DNA from 2 places in the Alteromonas sp. McT4-15 genome. Region 2 is predicted to be linked to the other one. Evidence: predicted binding sites of a transcription regulator. Region 2 holds the regulator's gene; the other holds the start of a gene.
What was found. Region 2 encodes FNR, which switches genes on or off when oxygen is low (the NO sensors DNR and NnrR bind a similar motif). Its sites were predicted from a motif close to TTGATCTAGATCAA; they were not measured.
Positions count from the first base shown of each region.

Region 1 (11,792 bases), on a different contig from region 2:
ATTGCTAGATTCTTGCTTTTTGTACGTGCGAGCGAACTCTGCAATGGGCGTGTCGTTACAAAGTACTTCGTCTTTGCTTAGCGCGCGGATGTTGTTGTCGCGAAGTACGTCTTCTAGAGAGCTGTTAGATTCTACAGCAGCTACGCAAGCCTTTGTAAATTGAGAGTTATCGCTTAGTTCGAACTCTAGAGCGTTAGCAGTAGAAGCGACAAAAGCAAGAGTAAGTAACGGCGCAACAAATTTAAGCATGACAATTCCTAAAACAAGTAGTGTTAAACAAATAATAATCAAAAGTTGTGCGCATTTTAATCATAAATTAGGATTGCACAATTGAGTTAAATTGTAATTTTGCATTAGTTTTTATAATGCAAATCGCATTTGCCTGTAACAATTGTTGAGAGGGTGTTAAATGGAATATCTGATTGCGTTAATAACCGCCGAAGGGGCACTAACACCTTTTTCAAGTTGCTTGCTTATTCTCACTTCTTTTTTTACATCGCTGATGACCGCGACACTAGGTATTGGTGGCGGCGTTTTGTTACTTGCCGTTATGGCCGGGACCATGCCTGTCAGCGCACTTATTCCGGTGCACGGACTAGTACAGCTTGGTTCGAACGGAAACAGAGCGTTAATGACTTTAAAGTTTATTGACTGGCAAATGCTGAAGTTTTTCTCTATTGGCGCATTGATAGGTGCTGTGATGGCGTCATTTATTGTTGTGCAATTGCCTTTGGTGTTTATTCAGTTTGCGGTTGCCGGCTTTATTTTGTTTTTGGTGTGGGGTAGCAAGCCTAAGGCGCAAGAAATGTCTGCTGCAGGCAGAGCGTTAGCTGGCCTTATTACAACACTTGTATCGATGTTTGTGGGCGCGACAGGCCCTCTTGTGGCGGCATTTGTGCATAGAAATAACTATAGCAAAATGCAGATCACGGGCACTTTCGCCAGCTGCATGACATTTCAACACGGATTAAAGGCCTTTGTGTTCACGTTTGTGGGTTTTTCGTTTGTGCAGTGGGGCGGCATTATTATCGCCATGATTGCCAGCGGCGCGATGGGTACATTTATTGGGCTTAAAGTACTCAAGCGCGTGCCCGCTGACAAATTTATGTTGGCGTTTAAAGTTGTGGTGACGTTACTGGCCTGCCGTCTTATTTTTCAAGCGATAACGAGCTTGCTGTAACAGACAGGCCACAAAGACGGTTAAAATTGATAACGCATCGAAAGCTGCCATTCTCGACCTGCGCCGGGCACTCTCTCGCCCTGAGGGAGTTCGCTTCCCATAATTCGATTTATGCCTGCGGTATGCGGTGCATAGTATTTATCGAAGGCGTTGTTGAGTCGTGTGGTTACAACGAGCTCTGGCAGAATTTGCCATGACGCATTAATGTGAATAAGACCAAAACCCGCCGTAATTTGTTCGTTTTGAAGCGCAGATACATGGCTTTGGCGACCTGAGAGCTCTGATATTAGCTGCATAGTTAACGGCGCGTTGCCAAGCGACGTTTGCCAAGACACCGTGGTAATGAGTTGTTCAGGTGCAATGCGAAATAGCGCGTCGTCAATATCATCTCGGTTACCGTGCTGAACGCTTGCAACGGCATTAACGTTCACGCTTTCGGTAAGCTGACCGTGCAGTTCAACATCTATCCCTTTAATAACGGCATCCGTGTTAGTCCACTGAAAAGGTGCCATGCCTGTCATCATGGTCGACACCATATTGGCCGCCATATTCGTACTTGGCATACCAGTAATATAGTTTTCAACATCTTGATAGAAAAAACGCGGTGAGAATGTCCATTTATCCGTGTGTACATCAATGCCCAATTCAATTTGGCGCGCGGTTTCATTGTCCAAATCAAGATTGCCAATGTAATTGAAACCGTCTGCCATACCGCCAGTAATGCCCAATGGTAGCCAGGTATAACGCTCAAAATAGGTTGGTGCGCGATTTTTCTGAGACGCACCGATCACTATATGCGTATTGCGACTCACGCGGTATTGAAACGTCGCCGCGATATCCAGCATATTGTACGTTTCATCTTGTGATGACTGGTTAAAATTGTCTACCAATGTAGCGATAGCACTGTTCATCATCACCATGTTTGAATTGACAGGGTCAGCGTCCATGTCTATCCGCGTGAATCGTGTACCAAGGGTGGTAAGGTAACGCTCTGTATCTCTATTCCATTGAGCAAAAATACTTGCGATATCACGCTCGGTATTGATGAAATTGTTTACAAAGAACGCGGCATTATTAGGGTTGGTAATGATGGAGTTATTTCTATTGTGCAGAAGGTTTGTGCCAAGGGTTAATTCGCCATCTTGCCACGGCATCACATACGTGACATCTATACCTTGGGCCACCGAATCTGTATCGTTTTGGCGCGCCATCGCTGGCATCATCAGCGGTCGTTGTGAAAAGTTATCCATAGTGTGCTGATTGTCATTACCGAATACACTTAACGTCAAATAAGACGCATCTGACTGGTTGTAGCGATAGCCAAACCGATACCACGCAGCGTCAATAAAGGCGATATCCATTGCCAGCGCTGGAGTACCGCTTTCATTGGTGTTGAGGTTCTGATAGCTAATATCAACTTGGTGTTTACCCCACTCGTAACCTGCGCGCAGCTTTACCCCGTTGCGTTGGTAGTGAGCATTGGGTATCAACATACCATCTCCGGGCTCTCGCTCATCGCGCTGCTGATGGATAAATGCAGCGCTTACAAATGCATTGTCAGCATTAAATAATCCACTGCCTTGATATTGCTGCCCACTCCCCGGCGACACTACGCTTGCGCTGACACTACCTTGAAATTCATTGCCATTGGGTACATTGGCATAATTAAACAGGTTATGTGCGTCAGACTGGATATGAAGCTGACCTCCGATGGTTTCTATACCTGCGCTTACCGGGGTAATGCCGCGATATAACGTGGCTGTCATGCCAGGCTCCGGCAATACATGGGACAGCGGCGAGTCCATCGCATTGGGCCCTGCGCCGTTGATATTTACGCCGTCTATAGTCACGCCCACGCGGGGGCCAAACATGCCACGGTATTGAATTAACGCCGTTACCGGGCCATTGCGGGCAATACTCAACCCTGGAAGTGTAACAAGCTGATCGCCAAAATCGGCCTGGTTGTTGGTTAACGAGGCAATAGTCTCGCTAGTACTCAAGGTAATAGGTGAACCAATAACGGTAATAACTTCTGTGCTGTTTTTATTGTCGTGTTGTAGGGTTTGTGCGACCCCCACAGGCGAAGAAAGTGCACTAGCAAGCGCCAGCGCGACAACTGTTTTTTTCATAACAAATCCAATTAGTGTTGATAGGTATTTATGTGTATTGGAGGTAAGTTATGAGCGTGGTGGTGCACGGCTAAGCGGTGCAGCATAAGCAAAAGCAGTGTATGGTTGCTGAGCAATACGCGCAACCAGCGCTTGATAGCGAATGCTTTCGATGTTTGCCAAGTCTGACGTGTCGATGTCGTCTGATTGAGGTAGGTCGGCTAAGGTACCGTTGGTACAATCTACGCTTTGTGCTGGGGCTTTGAGTAGCTCCGGGCTGATAAAAACAAACTCACCCTCAAGCTCTGTGGCGCTTATCGAAATGTAGCGCATGGTTTTGCCAGTACATATCAGCTCGATATCGTCACCGGTAAAAGCCTGCGCTTGCTGCATAGAAAACGCGGCAAGGCCCAATGCCAATGCATTTTGCATAAGCAGAGTAAGGCAAAGTACGGTGGTGATGGTATATCGAGTCAGCATTGATACCCGCAAAAAAGTTAGCGCTTTTTCATAATAGCGTCAGCATAAAGTAAATTACCAGCTAAAAAATTAGGTGTTGCGAAGCCATTTACAAAGGCCCCTTCAAAGATGGGGCTTTAACCTTAACACCAGCCTTTTGCAATTTCCGATAGAGCGTGCGAGCACTTACATCCAGTGCGCTAGCAAGCCCCGCAACATCGCCTTGGTATTGGTAATAGGCATCGCTGATATACTGTGACTCTAGTTCTTCAAGGGTCAGCAGTAGTGAACGATCTGGTATTTGTTGGCTTACGTCGCTATCTGACGCGCGTTGTGTTTCAAAAAGTTGTTCTGGCAAATCTTTTTCGTAAATAACACTGTCGTCTGCCAGTAAACTCGCTTGTTCTATGATGTTTTTCAGCTCTCTAATATTTCCTGGGAACGAGTACGATTTTAGTTTTGCGAGTGCTGCCTTGTCGAATCGCTTAGTAGGAAAGCGATTAGTGTGAGGCCGATGCGTTTGTGGTAGCGCCGCTAGAATATGATTGGCAAGTAGTTCAATATCGTCTTGTCGTTCACGTAATGCCGGTAGCGTAATGGGAAAGCCGGCGATGCGGTAGTAAAGGTCTTGTCTAAACGTACCTTGTTGCACCATCTCCTTAAGGTTTTTGTGGGTGGCGCATACCAAACGAAAGTTAGCTTGTTTTACGTTAACGCTACCGACTGGACGATAGGTCTGGGTCTCGAATAAACGCAATAGCTTTACTTGCATACTTAGCGGTACATCACCTATCTCGTCAAAAAACAAGGTGCCGCCTTCTGCTGCATCTACTAACCCCTTTTTGTTGGTTGTTGCGCCAGTAAATGCGCCTTTTTCATAGCCGAATAATTCGCTCTCAAACAGGCTGTCTGTTAAACCTGTGCACTCAATAACCACAAAGGGTTTTTCAGCCCGAGCGCTTGTATCGTGAAGTGCCCGGGATACGAGCTCTTTTCCCGTCCCCGTCTCACCGTGAAGCAACACGGCAATATCTGCACTGGCTGCACTGGCTGCACGGTTTATTTTGTTAAGCATAATTTTAAATGCGTTTGATTCGCCGACCATCTTCCCTGGTGCTGGACGATTTGATGCAAATGATAGCTTGTCTAATACTTCGAGATAGCCCAGCAAGCTTCCCGTGCTGTCATAGATGGGGCGCATGAGAATGTCGCAATAGCTTTGCCCCTCGTTTGTGGCGTGAACATGTACCACGCTAGCGGGGCGTTTAGTATCTTGGCAGACCTTTATGGGGCATTGCTCGCCGCATTGATCACAAGGCTTTGTGTTGCGATGGGAAACGCTGAAGCAAGTGCTATAGCCAAGCTTTATATCCACTGGGTAAGTGTCGCGATAGGGTTTATTAACAGCTTCAATAATATAGCTCTGATTGATAAAAATGGCGGGTTTATCGATTGCGTCAATCATGGCTTGCACGATGGAAATATTCATCCTGCTTTCCTGTATATAAGAAAATCTTTATTAAATTATCACAGTGGCATAGAAAGTGTTACACCGTGTTTAAGAAAGTAGAAAGAATAATGAAAATAGCAACTTAAGAGCGCATGCAGAAAAGTATTCAGAAAATAGTGTTGCGCATTTAAATGAGAAAGGAACCAATATGGCTTTTACACACAAAGTAAATCGAAAACACTTTAATAGTTTTATGCTTTTCGCTTCACTGACCCTGCCATTATGTTTGTTAGGTACACATTTGCACGCCCAGCAAATTATAGATAAAGCTAGTGATAGTGCGTTAATAAAAAAGGCGCTAATAGAAGAAGCGAGAGCGAATACCACATCGTTAGAAGGCGCACTTAAACATCGCTTGCAGCAGGCAATTAAAAGTGGTGGTTTGGAAGCGGGGGTTGATGAATGCCACCTAGCGGCAGAGCCTATAGCACTTGATTTGAGTAACAACGGTTGGACAGTTGGACGCACTGCCTTGAAAGTCCGAAACCCCAATAACACACCCGACGACTGGGAGCGTGAGCAGCTTAAAGTATTTGCCCAAGTACTTAACGAACAGTTGCAACAGCACGAGAAGGCACCCGCTACGGCGCCACTGGAAGCGACACAATACAATGAAATTACGGGCGAATTTCGCTACATGAGGGCTATACCAACACAGCAAGTTTGTATGGCCTGTCACGGTGAAATTGTTGCGCCATCGGTTAAAGCTCGCATAGATAAACACTACCCCCATGACCAAGCGACGGGTTTTACTCTAGGTGAGTTACGAGGTGCATTTACGCTTGCCTATTCCCCTCAGTAATCATTTTACGCTCCCTGTTTTTTTGCCATTTTTGTCGTTGCGGTGTCAAAAATGGCAAAGCTATTGGGCCATTCTCTTGCGTTGGATCAAAGTGAACAACTTTTCGCCATGAAATAATTCTGCTCGCACAGTAAGAAATCTCTGCTGTTTGCCGGTATTCCTTGTGTTTTCTACAAACCCAATGCGCTTGGCATAAAGCGTTTGGTATTAGCCAAGGTTTCCCGTTGGTTTGAATATTATTGTTTACTGTCAGGCGTTTACGCCGCCTTTAAGATACAAGGGAGAGCGCCCATGAGCGATACGTTAATAGAACTATCGCGGTGGCAATTTGCGTTAACCGCAATGTTCCACTTTATATTTGTCCCCCTCACGTTGGGGTTAAGTTTCCTGCTGGCCATTATGGAATCGGTTTATGTAATGACCGGTAAGGAAGTCTACAAGCAGATGACCCAATTTTGGGGAAAACTGTTTGGTATTAACTTTGCCATTGGTGTTGCTACGGGCTTAACCATGGAATTCCAGTTTGGTATGAACTGGTCATATTATTCTCACTATGTTGGCGATATTTTTGGTGCACCGCTTGCCATAGAAGGTCTTATGGCATTCTTCCTAGAATCTACGTTTGTTGGTCTGTTTTTCTTCGGCTGGGACAAAATGTCGAAGGAAAAACACTTAGCTACCACTTGGCTTGTGGCTATTGGTTCAAACTTTTCTGCGTTATGGATTTTAATTGCAAACGGGTGGATGCAATACCCAGTAGGCGCTGAGTTTAACTTTGAAGCCATGCGTATGGAAATGACAAGCTTTGCTGAGGTCATTTTTAACCCAGTTGCCCAAGTCAAATTTGTACATACGGTATCGGCAGGGTATGTCACTGGCGCTATCTTTGTGTTGGCGATTTCAAGTTACTATCTCTTAAATCATAAACATATCGCCTTTGCCCGTCGTTCGTTCGCTATTGCAGCAAGCTTTGGTTTAGCGGCAACTTTATCCGTTATTGTGTTGGGTGATGAGAGCGGTTACGAATTGGGTGACGTTCAAAAAGTAAAACTGGCAGCGGTTGAGGCTGAATACGATACGCATCCAGCGCCCGCACCGTTTACTGTTTTTGGTATTCCCAATGACGAAGAAGAAAAAACCGATTATGCGCTTCAAATTCCATGGGCAATGGGGATCATTGCAACCCGCTCATTAACAGAAGAAGTAAAGGGTATTAAGGCGCTCAAAGAAGAAAACAAAGCGCGCATACTTGAAGGCATTAAAGCGTATGAAGTACTTGATGATGTGCGCAACGGCACTGCCACTGCAGCTGAGCGAGCCACATTTGAAGCCCATAAAGACAGCTTGGGCTACGCCATGCTGCTTGAACCTTTCACCACAGATGTGGCAAATCCCACTGATGCGGCACTTAAACAAGCTGTGGATTACAGCATTCCGCCGGTAGCGCCACTGTTTTGGAGCTTCCGTCTTATGGTGGCATCAGGTTTCATCATGCTAGCGTTATTCTTATGTGCGTTCTACTACAGCACTAAGCACAGAATAACCAAACCACGTTGGTTGCTAAAAGCATCACTATTTAGCTTACCCTTGCCTTGGGTGGCCAGTGAGGCTGGTTGGTTTGTCGCAGAATATGGCCGTCAGCCTTGGTCTATTGCAGAGGTACTGCCAGTGCACGCTTCTGTTTCTAACTTAGCCGTAAGTGACGTCGTGATTACTCTAGTAGCCTATTCAGCGTTCTACACCGTGATGTTCATTATTGGCTTCTATCTGATGAAAAAGTTTGCCAAAAAAGGTCCGGTTCCTCCCTCAGTTAACCCTACTGAAAGCGAACTTGACCTGATTGATGACAATTATCTTGGTAAAGACGGACAAGGAGCAAACGCATGATTGATTATGAACTGCTACGCGTAATTTGGTGGTGTTTGGTAGGTGTGCTACTTATCGGTTTTGCTGTTACAGATGGCTTTGATCTGGGCGTTGGTGCTTTACTGACATTAATTGGCAAAAACGACAAAGAACGCCGTGTGATGATTAATACAGTGGGGCCCCACTGGGATGGAAATCAAGTATGGTTCATTACCGCAGGTGGAGCTATTTTTGCTGCATGGCCGATGATTTACGCCACAGCATTCTCGGGCTTTTACTTGGCATTGGCACTGACGTTAATTGCACTTTGGATGCGCCCAATTGGTTTTGACTATCGCAGCAAATTACCTAACCCTCAGTGGCGTAAAGCTTGGGACTGGGCGCTGTTTGCGGGTGGCATTATCCCGTCGCTCATCTTTGGTGTTGCGTTTGGAAATCTGCTACTTGGTGTGCCTTTTGAGTTAGACACTACACTTAAATCAACCTACACGGGCTCGTTCTTTGGCCTACTTACGCCCTTTGCGCTGTTAACCGGGTTACTGTCAGTTGCTATTTTGCTTAACCATGGTGCGACCTGGCTGCAAATGAAAACTGATGGCTTTATTGAGGTTCGCGCTCGCGCCGTATCGGTGGTGCTAAGTTTGGTTGGTGTTGTACTGTTTGTTGTTGGCGGTATATGGGTAGCTTACGGTGTAGACGGTTTCGTCATTACCTCAACCGTTGACACGCTGGCAACCTCTAATCCGCTTAAAAAAGATGTAGCGGTTGAAGCCGGTGCATGGATGAACAACTATTCTAAATATCCATTGATGATCATTGCTCCTGTACTTGGTGTTGTGAGCGGCTTGGCGTGCGCCTTCTTTTCTAAAAAAGGCAATGCTGGAATGGCGTTTGTCTCAAGTGCGCTATTTATTGCAGGCGTCATTTTAACTGCAGGTTTCTCGATGTTTCCATTCTTGATGCCAAGTATCACTATGCCTCAAGCGAGCTTGACGGTATGGGACGCCACATCAAGTCACCTTACGTTAAATGTTATGTTCATTGTGGCCTGTATCTTTGTGCCTATCGTGCTTAGCTATACCGCATATAGCTTTTATGTCATGCGTGGTCGAATTAAGAACGAAGATTTAGATCAGTCGCACACTATTTATTAAGGAGAGAGTCATGTGGTATTTCGCTTGGATTTTAGGTGTGTTGCTAGCGTGCTCTTTTGGCATCATCAACGCAATGTGGTTGGAGTCTACAGAGAACTTGGATAGACCTGAAGACGCCGACTGATAACTAGACAATAAAGGGGTTTATGGCGCAATAGTGGCGTAAACCCTTTTATGAATACTCAACTAAAGCATCTAAAACGCTGAGGTTTACAAGACTAATTCGATGTTATTGAGTCGACATTCAATGTTAAAGAACCCTTAAACGAGATAGCAGTGAGCAAAGAAAAGCTTCCCAACAGGCAAGTACTTAATTCGTGGTGCAAGGATTTAGATAGTGCGCATAAGCTTGGCCTGCGCGCATCGCTAATAACCCTGGTATTTATTAAGTGCTTGTCTCTTTTTTCTTTGCTTATTGGCTTCTATTTTTTTGCAGCTATAGCCCATAGCTGGGTGGTGACAGGTACATCCGCGTCGTCACAAGTACTTATACTATTAGCACTATCTCTTGGCAGTGCGTGGATGTTGCAGGGCATATTTAATCATGTTTTCTTACAACGCAAATTCGTATTGCTAGGTATGTTAGAGCAACTGCTGCTGTCTACTCTTTTGAAACGTCAACATGCAATAGTGCGCACGCAATCCCCCTATTTTTGGCAAGTGTTGTGGCATAATCAGCTGGAGGCATTTACCGACTGGGCAATGGAGTATCGCGTTCAGCAGTGGGTAGCGCTAATAGTGCCAATAATGGCCCTTGGTGTTATTTTTGCGGTAAACCCGATAATAGGCCTGGGACTGCTTCTGACATTACCCGTGGTGCCTTTGTTTATGATTATTGTCGGTAAAGGTGCTGCCGCGTTACATCGCAAACATTTCTTAGCGCTAGAGCGTTTGGGCAGTCTGTTTACCGATAGGTTAAGTGCACTTTCCATGCTAAGTAGCTTTAACGCCAATCATAAGCAAACCGAGCTCTTAACGAACGCTAGCGATAATCTAAACAGCCGAACAATGAAAGTAGTGAGCGTAGCGTTTCTCTCTACCAGCGTCCTTGATTTTTTCGCCACGCTTGCGGTTGCACTAGTTGCTGTTTTTATAGGTTTTACTTTGCTAGGTGAGCTACAGATTGGACCGTCAATATCACTCCATCAGGGGTTATGGATACTGCTAGTCGTGCCGCTTTTACTCAGCGAAATGAAAAAGTTGGGACAGGTTTATCACCAAAAAGCGCAAGCGGAAGCGGCATGCAATGATCTACGCCCTTTATTTCATGTCCAATCAAAGAGTGACAACAACGCGGTTAAGAGTACCTCGTTCAGCGGGTTTGAAGCCCACGATATGCGCATTTTTGACTCTTGTTACTCAACGCTGCCCAACGAATCAAAAGATGAAGGTAAAAGTCTGCTCACTTGCCCGAAACTAGTCCTAGAAGCGGGTGACAAAATCTTGCTCAATGGACGTTCTGGCAGCGGAAAAACAATTCTACTTGAAGCATTAAGTGGACAGCGGCCCGCAACCCATACACTTAAAACGCAAGTGGCATGGCTAACGCAACACCCCGTAATTTTAGCGGGGACTGTACGAGAAAATTTGTGTCTTGATGAGCACTTTGACGACAGTCAGCTTTGCAATGTGCTAGAACAAGTTGAGCTTACCACTTGGCTGTATACCTTACCCAATGGGTTAGACACGCCAATGACGGAGTATCCCAGTATGTCTGGAGGTGAGGCACAGCGTTTAGCGTTAGCCAGAATACTATTGCGTAACCATCAGGTTTGGCTTCTTGATGAACCAACTGCGCATTTACCTGATGCTCAACACCATCGCTTAGCATCACTCATATACGAACTAGGGAAAGAGCGAACACTGGTATGGGCGTCGCATAAAGTGTTACCGGTAAACTGGTTTACTGGCTGTTGGCGAGTGGAAAATGGGGTAATAGCTGACCATGTGGAAGCCCAAGTCGAGCGCGCTATGCCCGTCAGTAATGAGGAAGACTGTCATGCCTAATGTTCAAACACGTCGCCCAGCATACATTACCCTCATTTTGGCGTTATTGCATGGGTTGACGGGTGTGACTTTACTAGTGATCGCAAGTTGGTTTATTGCCATTAGCGCGGTAGCGCTACCAGGCTTTAACTATGTCATTCCTGCTGTAGTTATACGCGCACTGGCTTTACTTCGCATAGCATCAGGCTATGGCAGTATGTGGGTGGGACACAATGACTTGCTCACGCGCATTGCTAGTACTAGGTTGAACTTATTTAAGCAATTACACAATCAACGCCTTAATAGCAGCGTTGGGATGACAGAAGCATTAGCACAACATACGGAAGCGCTTGCCAGTAAATGGATAGCATGGGTAGCGCCACTTTCAAGTGTCACTATTGTGTTCACACTATTGTGCAGTGTGGCAATTGTTATGGGCGTTCCTGGGGCTTTCTACCTCTGTGTGGTTTTTGTTGTGTGGCTGATAGCAGTGGTGATTCAGGCACTTAAAGCACTCGGTTTGGCAAATGAACATACACAGCAATCTTCACACTTCAGGCAAAACGCTAATAGCTTTTTAAAGGCCAGTGCAATATGGCACCTTTATTCACGTGTCAGCTATACACCTGACTCAGAAATCTATCCTACTGCGAGCGCATTGTGGAGATGCTCATTAGATCAAAAAAAGCTCGCACTGCGTACGAGTTGGTGGTTTCAAGGCGTGGCT
Region 1 is NZ_JAJALG010000001.1:279,728-291,519, forward strand. Features, by position in the region: gene LHL20_RS01245 (hypothetical protein) at 1-249, opposite strand, end outside; gene LHL20_RS01250 (sulfite exporter TauE/SafE family protein) at 410-1,180, shown strand; gene LHL20_RS01255 (TonB-dependent receptor) at 1,201-3,309, opposite strand; gene LHL20_RS01260 (hypothetical protein) at 3,358-3,768, opposite strand; gene LHL20_RS01265 (sigma-54 interaction domain-containing protein) at 3,857-5,212, opposite strand; gene LHL20_RS01270 (Tll0287-like domain-containing protein) at 5,406-6,059, shown strand; gene LHL20_RS01275 (cytochrome ubiquinol oxidase subunit I) at 6,351-7,946, shown strand; gene cydB (cytochrome d ubiquinol oxidase subunit II) at 7,943-9,079, shown strand; gene cydX (cytochrome bd-I oxidase subunit CydX) at 9,090-9,203, shown strand; gene LHL20_RS01290 (ATP-binding cassette domain-containing protein) at 9,356-11,086, shown strand; gene LHL20_RS01295 (ATP-binding cassette domain-containing protein) at 11,079-11,792, shown strand, end outside.
Region 1: LHL20_RS01275 (cytochrome ubiquinol oxidase subunit I) is a predicted target of FNR. The motif match lies at 6,136-6,149, and genes of this name have one in related genera.

Region 2 (11,792 bases):
ATTTTTCTGCTATTACTTAGCCGATTTTTAGAACATAGAAGCCGTCATCGTGCTGCGCAAATATCCGCGAATATGATGCAGTATGTGCCTGTGTCGGCTACCAAAGTAAATTCAGACGGTTCAATAAGTGAATGTCTCGCCAAGCAACTTGCTGTAGGCGATGTTGTACTAGTAAAACCCGGTGAAACAGTGCCTATTGACGGTACCGTAGTTGACGGTGTGGCATCGGTAGATGAATCTATGCTTACCGGCGAGTTTAATCCTGTCGCGAAAAGTGAGAAAAGTACCGTATATGGAGGTACCGTTTGCCAAGATGGCACCCTCACGGTTACCGTTTCTCAAACACTCAAAAATGCACTGGTGAATCAAATTGTTCGCCTTCAAGCGAGTGCGATGGCAAGCAAACCCAAAGCAGCGCAATTAGCCGATAATTTCTCGCGCTATTTTGTTAGCGCTGTATTGGTTATTGCAGGTTTAACTTATGGCTACTGGAGTTTGCAAGGTAGCGAAGATGCATTTTGGATAACAATATCTGTACTAGTAGCAACCTGCCCTTGCGCATTAGGGCTTGCGACACCGTCAGCACTTACATGCGCAATGGCGAAACTAAACCGCCAAGGTATATTGTTAAAACGCGCTGATGCACTTGAACAAATCACCACAATCGACACCATAGCCCTTGATAAAACAGGTACGCTTACAGAAGGTAAATTTACACTCACCCAACGCTGGTTTGCTGATGGTGTTGATGAAAACGGCGTTATGAACATTGCAATGGCACTAGAAATGCGTTCGGAGCACCCGATAGCCAAAGCATTTATTACCAAGAGCGAACCAGGCAGCCAACCGCCACATCAAGTAGAACAATTTACTGTTACACCAGGGGGTGGTATCACCGGTGTAATAAATAACGCACAATTTATGATGGGAAGTGCATCATTTGTAGAAGTCGACACTGCGCTTGTTCCAATAAACGCAAACGTGTATCTCACTGTTAACGGGAAGCTTTTAGGGGCATTTGAGGTCAGTGATACGTTACGAAAAGACACCAAAACCACCCTTAATGCCCTTGGGAAGCATAACTCACTTATTGTGCTTAGCGGTGATACCCAACACAATGTAGATACCCTATCACAGCACCTTCCCATACAGCTTGCAAAAGGTGGTCTTACTCCTGAAGATAAGTTTCACGAAGTACAGGCAATGCAAGCCAGCGGAAAAAAAGTGATGATGATGGGGGATGGTATTAATGATGCACCGGTCTTAGCTAGCGCCGATGTGGCTATAGCGGTGGGTAATGCAACGGATGTAGCGAAAACCGCCGCCGATGTTATCTTACTTGGCGATCAGTTACTTTCTGTTCCAGAGTTAATTACCACCGCCAAGCAAGTAAAACAAAAAATTAGGCAAAATATTGGCTGGTCTGTAGGTTACAACATTCTGATTCTACCATTTGCTGTATCTGGTTTGCTTTCGCCTTGGATGGCTGTGGTAGGCATGTCACTAAGTTCTATTATTGTGGTGACAAACTCAACCCGACTATTGAGTAAGTAGCATGAGCATTATTTACGTCCTTATACCCATCGCCATCATTATCGTGGCCGTCGCTATCGTTATTTTCTTTTGGGCTGTAAAGTCCAATCAGTTTGAAGACCTCGATCGTCAAGGCTACAGTATTTTGTTTGATGATGATCTGTCGCCAGAGGAAAAACAACTTGCAGAACAACGTAAGAAACTGCAAGAAAAAGAAGAATTAACTCACTTATCTAAACACACGAACACAGCGAAAACATCAGTCAATCAACCTGAAAACGAGACTCATGGAAGGCATTAATTACTTTTCTGCCTTTCTTATTGGCCTCGCAGGCGGCGTTCACTGTGTAGGAATGTGTGGGGGTATTGTAACCGCACTACGAATGGTTACCCCCAAAGGCATTTCCCCCTTCCCCTATACACTGACTTATAATATTGGGCGCATTGTGAGTTATACCATCGCAGGCGGTATAACTGGTTTTTTTGGAAAAATTGCCGCTGATTATATTCCCCTCGCGAATTATGCACTTTCACTGATTAGCGGCATCATGCTACTGCTATTGGCATGCTATCTCGGGCAGTGGTATACCGGCTTAACCAAACTAGAACGGTTGGGCAACGGAATATTTAAAAAAATACAGCCTTACTCTAAACGTTTTTTACCATTTAGGACGCCGCTGAGCGCCTTTCCCTACGGCTTTATTTGGGGATGGTTACCGTGCGGGTTAGTGTATTCGACATTAACATGGTCATTGGCTTCTGGCAGTGCCTTGCAAGGTAGCGCAATTATGTTCTTCTTTGGGTTAGGCACATTGCCTACACTGATTGCGACAAGCTTGGGTAGCCAATGGTTGATCTCAGGATTTAAAAACATATTGGTTAGACAAGGGATCGCGAGCATAATGGCTATATATGCTGTTTATCTGATTTATCGCGCAATCGCCTAAATCTTGCGGTATCATAACAAAGTAAACCCTGTAATTTGTGAGTTAGTATTTATGAGCAAAGGAAGCCAATTCTCTATACATTGTCAAAACTGCAGTTTCAGTCATTTATGTCTACCAGTGGCATTGAATAAGACAGAAATTGAGTCTCTTGATGACATTATTGAGCGTAAAAAACCACTCCATAAGGGCGATACGCTTATCCAAACTGGCGATACCTTTCGTTCACTCTTTGCTGTTCGCACAGGCTCATTTAAGTCTTTTGTTACAAACAAAGAAGGTGAAGAGCAGATAACAGGTTTTCACTTTCCTGGCGATATCATAGGCTTTGATGCACTACGTGAAAATCAGCATCAAAGCTACACGCAGGCTCTTGAAACTGCAATGGTGTGCGAACTTCCCTACGAAACGTTAGATGAAATGTCAGTACAATTTCCAAAACTTCGTCACCAGATTATGAGCTTCATGAGTGCGGAAATTAAGCAAGATCACGATATGATTATGCTGTTAAATAAACGCACAGCCCAAGAACGTCTCTTATATTTCATCTCGCATTTGTCTCAACGTTTTGAAGAACGTGGTTTTTCACACAGAGAGTTTCACTTAACGATGACACGTAATGAAATAGGTAACTATTTAGGTTTGACTATCGAAACGATAAGTCGCCTGTTAAGTCGCTTCCAAAAAGACGGTATTATCAAGGTAGATGGCAAGCTTATTACTATTTTAGATTTTGATCGACTTAGTACAAAACTAGAAGCGCTTAACGGTCCCAGCGTTGTGTGTAACGGTTAGGAACCCTAATCAACAACTGATAACAAGATTAAGATTGGCGCTTTGAAAGCGCCTTTTTTATTTATTGATCTAAAACAACTAACGTTTTTAGTATTGTCGTTTACACTTACCTTAAGCGTCCAACTTATTTATAAAACTAAATACTAAGCTTTTGTTTATAAGGGGTAGTTATGATTGAGTACAAACGCATCCTTGCTGTTGTTGATGCCGAGCGAGACAACCAACCTGCCTTAAGCAGGGCCTACGAATTAGCGTCAAAATTGGGCGCTTCAGTAACAGCCATGATGGTGGTATACGATCTCTCTTATGACATGACCACTATGCTTAGCCCTGATGAAAGAGAGTCAATGCGCGACGCCGTCACTAACGAACACGCCAAATGGCTATCAGGAGAGCTTCACAAGCAAGGCTATGGAGAAACTGATATTGTTGTTGAGTGGAATAATCGCGCCTATGAATCAATTATTCATTATGCCTTGGACAATCAAATCGATTTAGTGGTTAAAGCAACTAAGAAACATGATGACTTGGCATCCGTTATATTTACGCCCACAGACTGGCACCTGATGCGTAAATGCCCTCGTCCAGTATTATTGGTAAAAGAGCACGATTGGCCAGAAGGTGGCGAAATTATTGCTGCTGTAAACGTAGGTACTGAAGACGACGAACATGCTGCGCTCAATGATAAAATTACCGTTATTGCCAACGACTATGCGTCGCTTTTAAAAGGGAATGTCAATCTTGTTAACAGCTACCCTTCTACACCGCTAAATATTGCTATTGAAGTCCCTGAGTTCGACCCTGACACTTATCATGATGCGGTTAAGCAACACCACCAGAATGAAATGCGCGCCCATGCACTTAAATATGGTGTACCTGATAATAAATGCGTAGTTAAAGAAGGATTGCCAGAAAAGGTTATCCCCATGGTTGCAAAAGACATTGACGCAGAACTCGTTATCATCGGCACAGTTGGCAGAGTTGGCATTTCAGCCGCTTTGATTGGTAATACTGCAGAACATGTTATCGATGAACTGAACTGCGATGTGTTGGCACTCAAGCCCGACGGTTTTGTATCACCGTTGGCAAACTAAGTGCTGTGCAAAGTAGGATGTCATTATTTTGAACGAACAAGAACTCTGAACGAACAATAGCGAATAAATTAACGTGCGCAGGCATGGTTTCGAAAAGGTGCTTTATTGTATAATGTGCTTTTTATTACAAACCAAGCTAGTTAATTATGAGTCTAGGCACAAATGGTGCTGATGCGGCGCCTCTAAATGCGACGCAAAGTAAGCAAAAGTACAACTTCAACAAACTTCAAAAACGCCTTCGCCGAAATGTGGGTAAAGCCATTGGCGATTTTGGAATGATTGAAAATAATGACAAGGTAATGGTGTGCCTATCAGGCGGTAAAGACAGTTACACCATGCTCGACATTCTTTTATTCTTAAAGAAGATTGCGCCTATTCACTTTGATATTGTTGCCGTAAACCTAGACCAGAAACAGCCCGGTTTCCCGGAGCATATTTTGCCTGAGTATCTAGATAGCATTGGTGTCGATTACAAAATCGTCGAAGAAGACACCTATTCAATTGTTAAAGATAAAATTCCTGAAGGTAAAACAACCTGCTCACTTTGCTCTCGTTTGCGTCGCGGTATTTTGTATCGCACTGCGAAAGAATTAGGAGCAACTAAAATTGCACTTGGCCATCACCGTGATGACATGCTAGAAACCTTCTTTTTAAATATGTTTCATGGCGGTAAACTAAAATCGATGCCACCAAAGCTTGTTAGCGACAACGGTGAACACATTGTTATTCGCCCACTAGCCTATTGCACTGAAAAAGATATCGAAAAATATTCTCAGGCAGCAGAGTTTCCTATCATTCCGTGTAACCTATGCGGTTCACAAGAGAACCTACAGCGCCAGAATATTAAAGCCATGTTGCAAGATTGGAATCGTCGCTTTCCAGGTCGTATCGAATCTATGTTCAGGGCGCTACAAAACGTGGCACCTTCACACTTGGTAGACAGCAATTTATACGATTTTAAATCAATTACTACGCAAGATGGCCCGGTAGAAGATGGCGATATCGGTTTTGATCAACCCTCTTTTAATACAAGTGCAGATGAGAGCGCACTAGATAGTGACAACACTATCGAAGTAGTCAATATAATGGAACCGCGATAAATGAAAATAGGACTTGCGTTAGGTGCTGGTGCAGCAAGAGGCTGGACCCATATCGGTATTATAAAAGCACTGGAAAAACTCGGTGTTAAGATAGATGTCGTTGCAGGGTGCTCTATCGGCGCATACGTCGGTGCTGCCTACGCAAGTGGAAAATTGGATGAGTTACAAGAATGGGCGTGCTCGCTAAGCGACTGGCAAGTGCTGGCGCTAATGGGTGTAGGTCTTCGACGTGGTGGAATTGCCAGCGGCCAAAAGGTGTTTGATAAGCTGTCTAACGAGTTTTGTGTTGAAAACTACGAAGATATGCTAAAACCTTTCGCAGCAGTAGCAACCGATTTGTATTCGGGCCGCGAAGTCGTGTTTAACTCTGGTCCTATTGGCGACACAATTCAGGCTTCATGTGCAATTCCCGCCCTGTTTGCGCCCGTTGCGCATGGCGATCGCTGGCTTGTTGACGGCGCGGTTGTGAATCCAGTTCCTGTTAATCTGTGCCGACAGTTAGGTGCGGATTTTGTAATTGCGGTAAACCTCAATGCAGATTTTCGTCCGTTAATGATTGAAAAGTTACGTCATGATCATGAAGAAAATCAACGTAAAACAGAAGACTTTTTTACCAAAAGTCAAAATGTGTTGAAGCAATGGTTTTCACCCGATAGTAAGCAAGAAGAAAAAGAGCCAACTGTTGTCACTGATGAATCAATAGCTTCAGAAGTTATTGAAAAAATTGAAGAAGAAGTGACTGAAGTGCCCGCAAAAGCAAAGAAAAGTAACCCACCAGGTATCATGAGTGTGATGAGTAGTTCGCTTGATATCCTTCAAGCACGCGTTACTCGTTCGCGCTTAGCTGGCGATCCACCCGATATTCTTATTGAGCCTCAACTTACCGATGTGGGGATTATGGAGTTTCATCGTGCACAAGAGTTATGCACAAAGGGCGAAGAAACTATCGCCCGAATTGCAGAACAAATTAGGTATCAGCTTCTAACTTGATGCCATAGCGGTAATTCTTAACGGCGCTTCAGGCAGCGTAAGGTCTTTAGCGTCTTTTAGCCATTCCTCATCTAACTGCATAATACCGTTGTTAACCTTAACACCTTGTGGAGTAACAAAATCTAGGTGTTTATCGTTAAATTGCACCATTAACCCTTTAACTGAGGGCATCATAAACGACAGGAAACTTCCCATTTCGTTAAAAAAAGCAGCATACTGTTCATAGAGGAAGTCGAGATCGTCTTTGGTGTAATACTGTTTCAAATATTCAGGCTTAGTTTCCAACTGCACTGACATATCGCACACATTAGCCCGTTCTTCTAGTGAAATTCTAACCAGCGCATTAGCCAATTTTAGTGCTTTTTCAGCAGGCACAGTAAAGCGGCCTTCTTCGCTCACATCCAGCGGCATATTTTTCTTGTCAGTGACAATCTCAGCTTGCTTAATCTCGCATAAGCGACCTTCACCAACTCGGATAAAACCAAAAGCGAACTGTAACGCTTGGGTATCCTCGTTATCTAATTTCTTAATATGGCTGTAAAAACGGCTATATTCAACATCAATGGTTTCACTGAAAGTAAAGCCTGATACAAGTGTAGATGCCAGTAATAGTGCGGCGCGTATCATTCGGTTAAAAACTCCTCGTTAAATCGGATCATAGTTTGAAGCTCTTCGACGTAAGCGGCTCCACGCTCTGAGTAATTCATCAACCCTTCTGCTAACGCTACGCCAGTAATAGGAATTTGATTAGCTCGTAATCGACTTCTAATTTCGCGTAAATCTTCATAGGCATCATGACGATTCAAATTACGCATGTAGGTATATGTAGCGCGTGAAAGACTGTCGAATTTGGCAACTTCATGAGATGCACCATCGTTACGTTGACTAGGCACAAAACCACAGCCTTTCGAAAAACACCACAGTCCGTAAAAATTGTACCCCTTGCGAGCGAAGCGGCTCGTTCCCCAAGCTGACTCATTAGCCGCTTGTACCAGAACAAGTTCAACTGGTAACACATCTATTTTTTGTAAAAGGCCTAACAATTTCGTCTTTAGCGGTTGGTTAGATTTAACGCGGTATTCTTCTTCTAACCATACTATACGCGCTTCATCATCATCGCTTAGTGGCTCATTGGCGAGCGCTTTGCGATAAAGCGTTTGAACGTAGTGCCTTAACGTTAACAAATAGGCATTTTGCTTTTCGACTTCTGGTCGTAAATAAGAAAAAAAAGCTGCCTTTTTTTCCTTAACATCTGTGTATTGAGAGAAATCTGGTACCGGCTTTTTTGCCTCTACAGATTGGGGCACGTCGAGAATATCGGGCTCATCTTCAGTAAAAATTATGGCGTTTATCACAATAACGGCAAGAACACCGAGAGTGATAAGTACAATTTTTAATGTTTCACGTTTATGCATCGAAGCTAGACTCATTCACATCATTTTCTGATGCGTCCGTGCGTTGGCCCTGCTCCCCTATCAGTTCCTGATAGAGCAAACCCATCATACTAAAATAAAAAGGCAAAACCCATATAAGCGAGAATCCCAGCGTAAGTGGTGCCGTTATGAATAGTAGCGTAAACACAACAAAAACAGCAGCAATCTGAGACCAATAGGCATTAAATACGCGGCACGACAAAATTATTGCGCTTATGGGCGTCATTTTTCTATCGGCGACCAACATAAGCGCAAACGATGATGCGATATAGAAATAGATCCCAGGTAGCAGAAGTAACACCAAACCAAGTTGTACCAGAATACTGTTTACAAGTTGCGTCAACGCTAACAAAAACAATAAAGGGAAATACTGAAAAATAGTAAAAACCGAGGTTTTAAGGCCACGCGCTTGGGTAACACCTATCATGTATAGACCCGTCAGTAGTGGCGCGACGATACATATAGCGGCAATTTCAATAATAGATTGGTGCTCGAAGGTGTACGTTCCATCATCATGGACAGTAATGTATTGCTGTGCAAAAACACCAAGTACAACAAAGGTTAGAAACAGCACTACACTGCCCTGCAGTAAGGTTCCAAAATTGCTTTTCGTCAAGCGCGCAGCTTTTGACAAAAGTGCTTTAATGTCGAACTCATAGGCTTTTGCTAACGTTTGACTAAGACGGTCTGGATGTACTTCTTTCACACAACTCTCTTTAGCGAACTTGTTAAAACCGTTGGATTATATCAACTTACGGTGGTAATTGCCCGTCTGCCTTTTATCAACCAATGATTAACTTAGCGGCCAATCCAACAAGGAGTACACCCATGGCACGATCTAGCCAATACCCCTTTTTACCGATTAGCTCTGCCACTTTACTTGTACTTAACATGTAGGAAAGGAAACAAAACCATAAACCTGTCGCAATAGACAAATAGATGCCATAACCAAGTTTTACGCCAAATGGTGTATCGATACTAATTATTGCAGTGAACAATGATAAGAAAAACAGTGTCGCTTTTGGGTTCAGTCCATTTGTTAAAAAGCCCATCCATAACGCCTTTTTCGCAGAAATTTGCGTTTTCCCCTTCACTTCAACGGTAATCTCATCATCTTTGGGAGGGCCACTTCTAAGCGCGCCAATGGCAAGATACAACAAATAGGCCGCGGCAAGATAACTAAACGTTGTAAACAACCACGGTGTGGTGGCTATCACTACACTTAGGCCAACTAGTGAGTACGCCACGTGCAATAAAATGGCAGCACCAATACCTACACTGGTATACATGGCAATTCGACGTCCATACGCCACGCTGTTTCTAACAACAATCGCAAAATCAGGCCCTGGGCTTGCCACCGCAACAAGGTGAACTAAGGCGATAGTTAAAAACTCGTTCATATACTGCATGTAATGCGCCTCCTACAGCGCGAATTAAGTAAATTGTGCAATGAGGTCGTCAACGAGCTTGGGTACTACTTCGGTAGCCAGCCCCTGTCGCGACTCATCAAAAAGTGCATTGGTAGCGCCAAAAGCTAAATTAGCTTCTATGGTAAATGCCCCCGCCTCTTTTGCGACTTGTACGAAGCCCGCCGCGGGATAGACATTTCCTGACGTCCCTATTGATATAAAAATATCAGCCATCGCTAAAGCATCATAGATTCTATCCATGTGCATCGGCATTTCGCCAAACCACACAATATCAGGTCTAAGCGTATTTCTACCACAGCATGGACAAGGCGTTGTACCATCAAAATCATCAAGCCATTCAAAACGCTTACCAGAATCACCACACCGTGCCGACTTTAACTCGCCGTGCATGTGCACTACGTTTTGAGAACCACCACGCTCGTGAAGATCGTCTACATTCTGAGTAACTAATAACAAATTTTTCCCAATGTGCGCTTCTAGTTTTGATAATGCCTTATGGCCAGCATTTGGTTTAACACTAGCTTGTTGAAGTTGTGTACGACGCGCATTGTAAAAACGATAGACTAAATCGGGGTTAGCATGAAAAGCTTCAGGGGTAGCCACCTCTTCTATCCGGTGGTTTTCCCATAAACCATCATTATCTCTAAACGTTTTAATTCCAGACTCTGCGGAAATACCGGCGCCTGTTAACACGACTATGTTGGGCTTTGTCATTATTGTGTTCACTGCATACTGTATTGGGTCGCTAATACTATTTTTTGCTATCTTTCGCACGTTACAGGGTATTGGGCATTAGCCCCCCACTCTGACCACGAGCCATCATAAACTGAAACTTGAGTCGCACCACATAGTAACGCAGCAGTACCAATGATACAGGCGGTTATACCTGAACCACAGGTACAAATAATGGGTTTAGTCAAATCGACGCCTGTTGAAGCAAATATGGCTTTTAACTCGTCAACCGGCGCAAAATGGCCATTTTTCAATAAACAGGTAAAGGGCAAATTGAAAGCCCCTGGCATGTGGCCAGAGCGAAGCCCCTTTCTAGGCTCTAACACATTACCATAAAACCTAGGTTCGCTTCTGGCGTCTACAAGTTGAACATCCGTATCAAGGGCTTCTAATACTGCGTCAGAACCTACGAACCAACCAGGTCGTGCATGGCCTTGATAGGAAAAATTTCCGTATTGTCTCTGTTCCGATAGAGGCAGGCCCGCGTGTTTCCAGGCAGGCTGTCCTCCGTCTAATAAACTTATATCTTGATGACCGATAGCTTTTAACATCCACCACACTCTCGGTGCGCTGTACGTCCCTCTGGTATCGTAAACAACTAATGGCGTATTGTTTGTAATACCGAGATTTCCTAAATAAATACTGAGCTGTTCTGTAGATGGCATACTGTGAGGAAAACCCGTGGCATGATCGCTACCCTCACCATCGAGATCAAAATCTACAGAAGCAGGGAGCACCATAGCTTCACGTGCATCAGGTGTCTGCGTTACAGGGTCATCCATGACAGCTCTAACGAGTGTCATTGGCTTTTCTTGCATTAACGAAGCAAGTTCTCCAACTTGCAATAACACTGACATTACTCGCTCTCCTGCTTGGTAAATTCCTGCTTTTAAAACAATGTACTACAGTGCTTCCAACGCCGCTTCATAATTTGGTTCTTCAGTGGTTTCTGCAACTTGTTCGGTATACACCACTTTACCTTCACCGTTTATTACCACTACACAACGAGACAACAGTCCTGCCAGAGGAGCTGATGTAAATGTAACACCATAATCATCGCCAAAGCTCGAACGGAACGTAGAGCCCGTAATGACATTGTCGATCCCTTCTGCTCCACAAAAACGACCAGCAGCAAACGGCAAATCCGCTGAAACACAAATAACCGTAGTATTATCCAACCCAGCTGCTTGCTCGTTGAACTTACGTACTGACATTGCACACGTACCCGTATCAATTGACGGGAAGATATTTAAAACTACGTTTTTCCCAGCAAGTGATGATAGTGATATTTCACTGAGATCAGCTTTGACCAAGGTAAAGTCCGGTGCATTGCTTCCAACGCTTGGTAATTCACCAACGGTTAATACTTCATTGCCTTGAAATGTAATTGAAGCCATATTCTTTTCCTTTAAGTTACGTTGATATAGTGGTACCCAAACAACAATATCGCAAACAAAAGTTACTTTTTTACTACCTGCTCTTTTACTTGCGAAGACGCAAACGCCAACTTGTGCTGCAAATGGGGCTTGCCCTTTAAATACTCTCGCCTAAAAATACTAAAATAATGTGATAGTGTATTGGCACCCTCTTGTTGCCCTGCTAATTCGAGTACGCTTATACCGACCTCAGCAGTACAGTGTTGAAAGGCATGTGTTGATTCTCTAAGTAAATAATCCGAATCGCGTTCAGTACTTAACCCTAATACAGGAAGCTGGTGTAAGTAAGGGCTTTTAACAAACAT
Region 2 is NZ_JAJALG010000044.1:13,833-25,624, forward strand. Features, by position in the region: gene LHL20_RS19035 (heavy metal translocating P-type ATPase) at 1-1,554, shown strand, start outside; gene ccoS (cbb3-type cytochrome oxidase assembly protein CcoS) at 1,556-1,834, shown strand; gene LHL20_RS19045 (sulfite exporter TauE/SafE family protein) at 1,821-2,480, shown strand; gene fnr (fumarate/nitrate reduction transcriptional regulator Fnr) at 2,532-3,272, shown strand; gene uspE (universal stress protein UspE) at 3,443-4,366, shown strand; gene ttcA (tRNA 2-thiocytidine(32) synthetase TtcA) at 4,513-5,466, shown strand; gene LHL20_RS19065 (patatin-like phospholipase family protein) at 5,467-6,456, shown strand; gene LHL20_RS19070 (DUF2987 domain-containing protein) at 6,448-7,083, opposite strand; gene LHL20_RS19075 (glucosaminidase domain-containing protein) at 7,080-7,871, opposite strand; gene LHL20_RS19080 (stress protein) at 7,864-8,595, opposite strand; gene LHL20_RS19085 (LysE family translocator) at 8,672-9,298, opposite strand; gene cobB (Sir2 family NAD+-dependent deacetylase) at 9,323-10,045, opposite strand; gene LHL20_RS19095 (sulfurtransferase) at 10,081-10,908, opposite strand; gene tpx (thiol peroxidase) at 10,954-11,448, opposite strand; gene LHL20_RS19105 (tRNA-uridine aminocarboxypropyltransferase) at 11,511-11,792, opposite strand, start outside.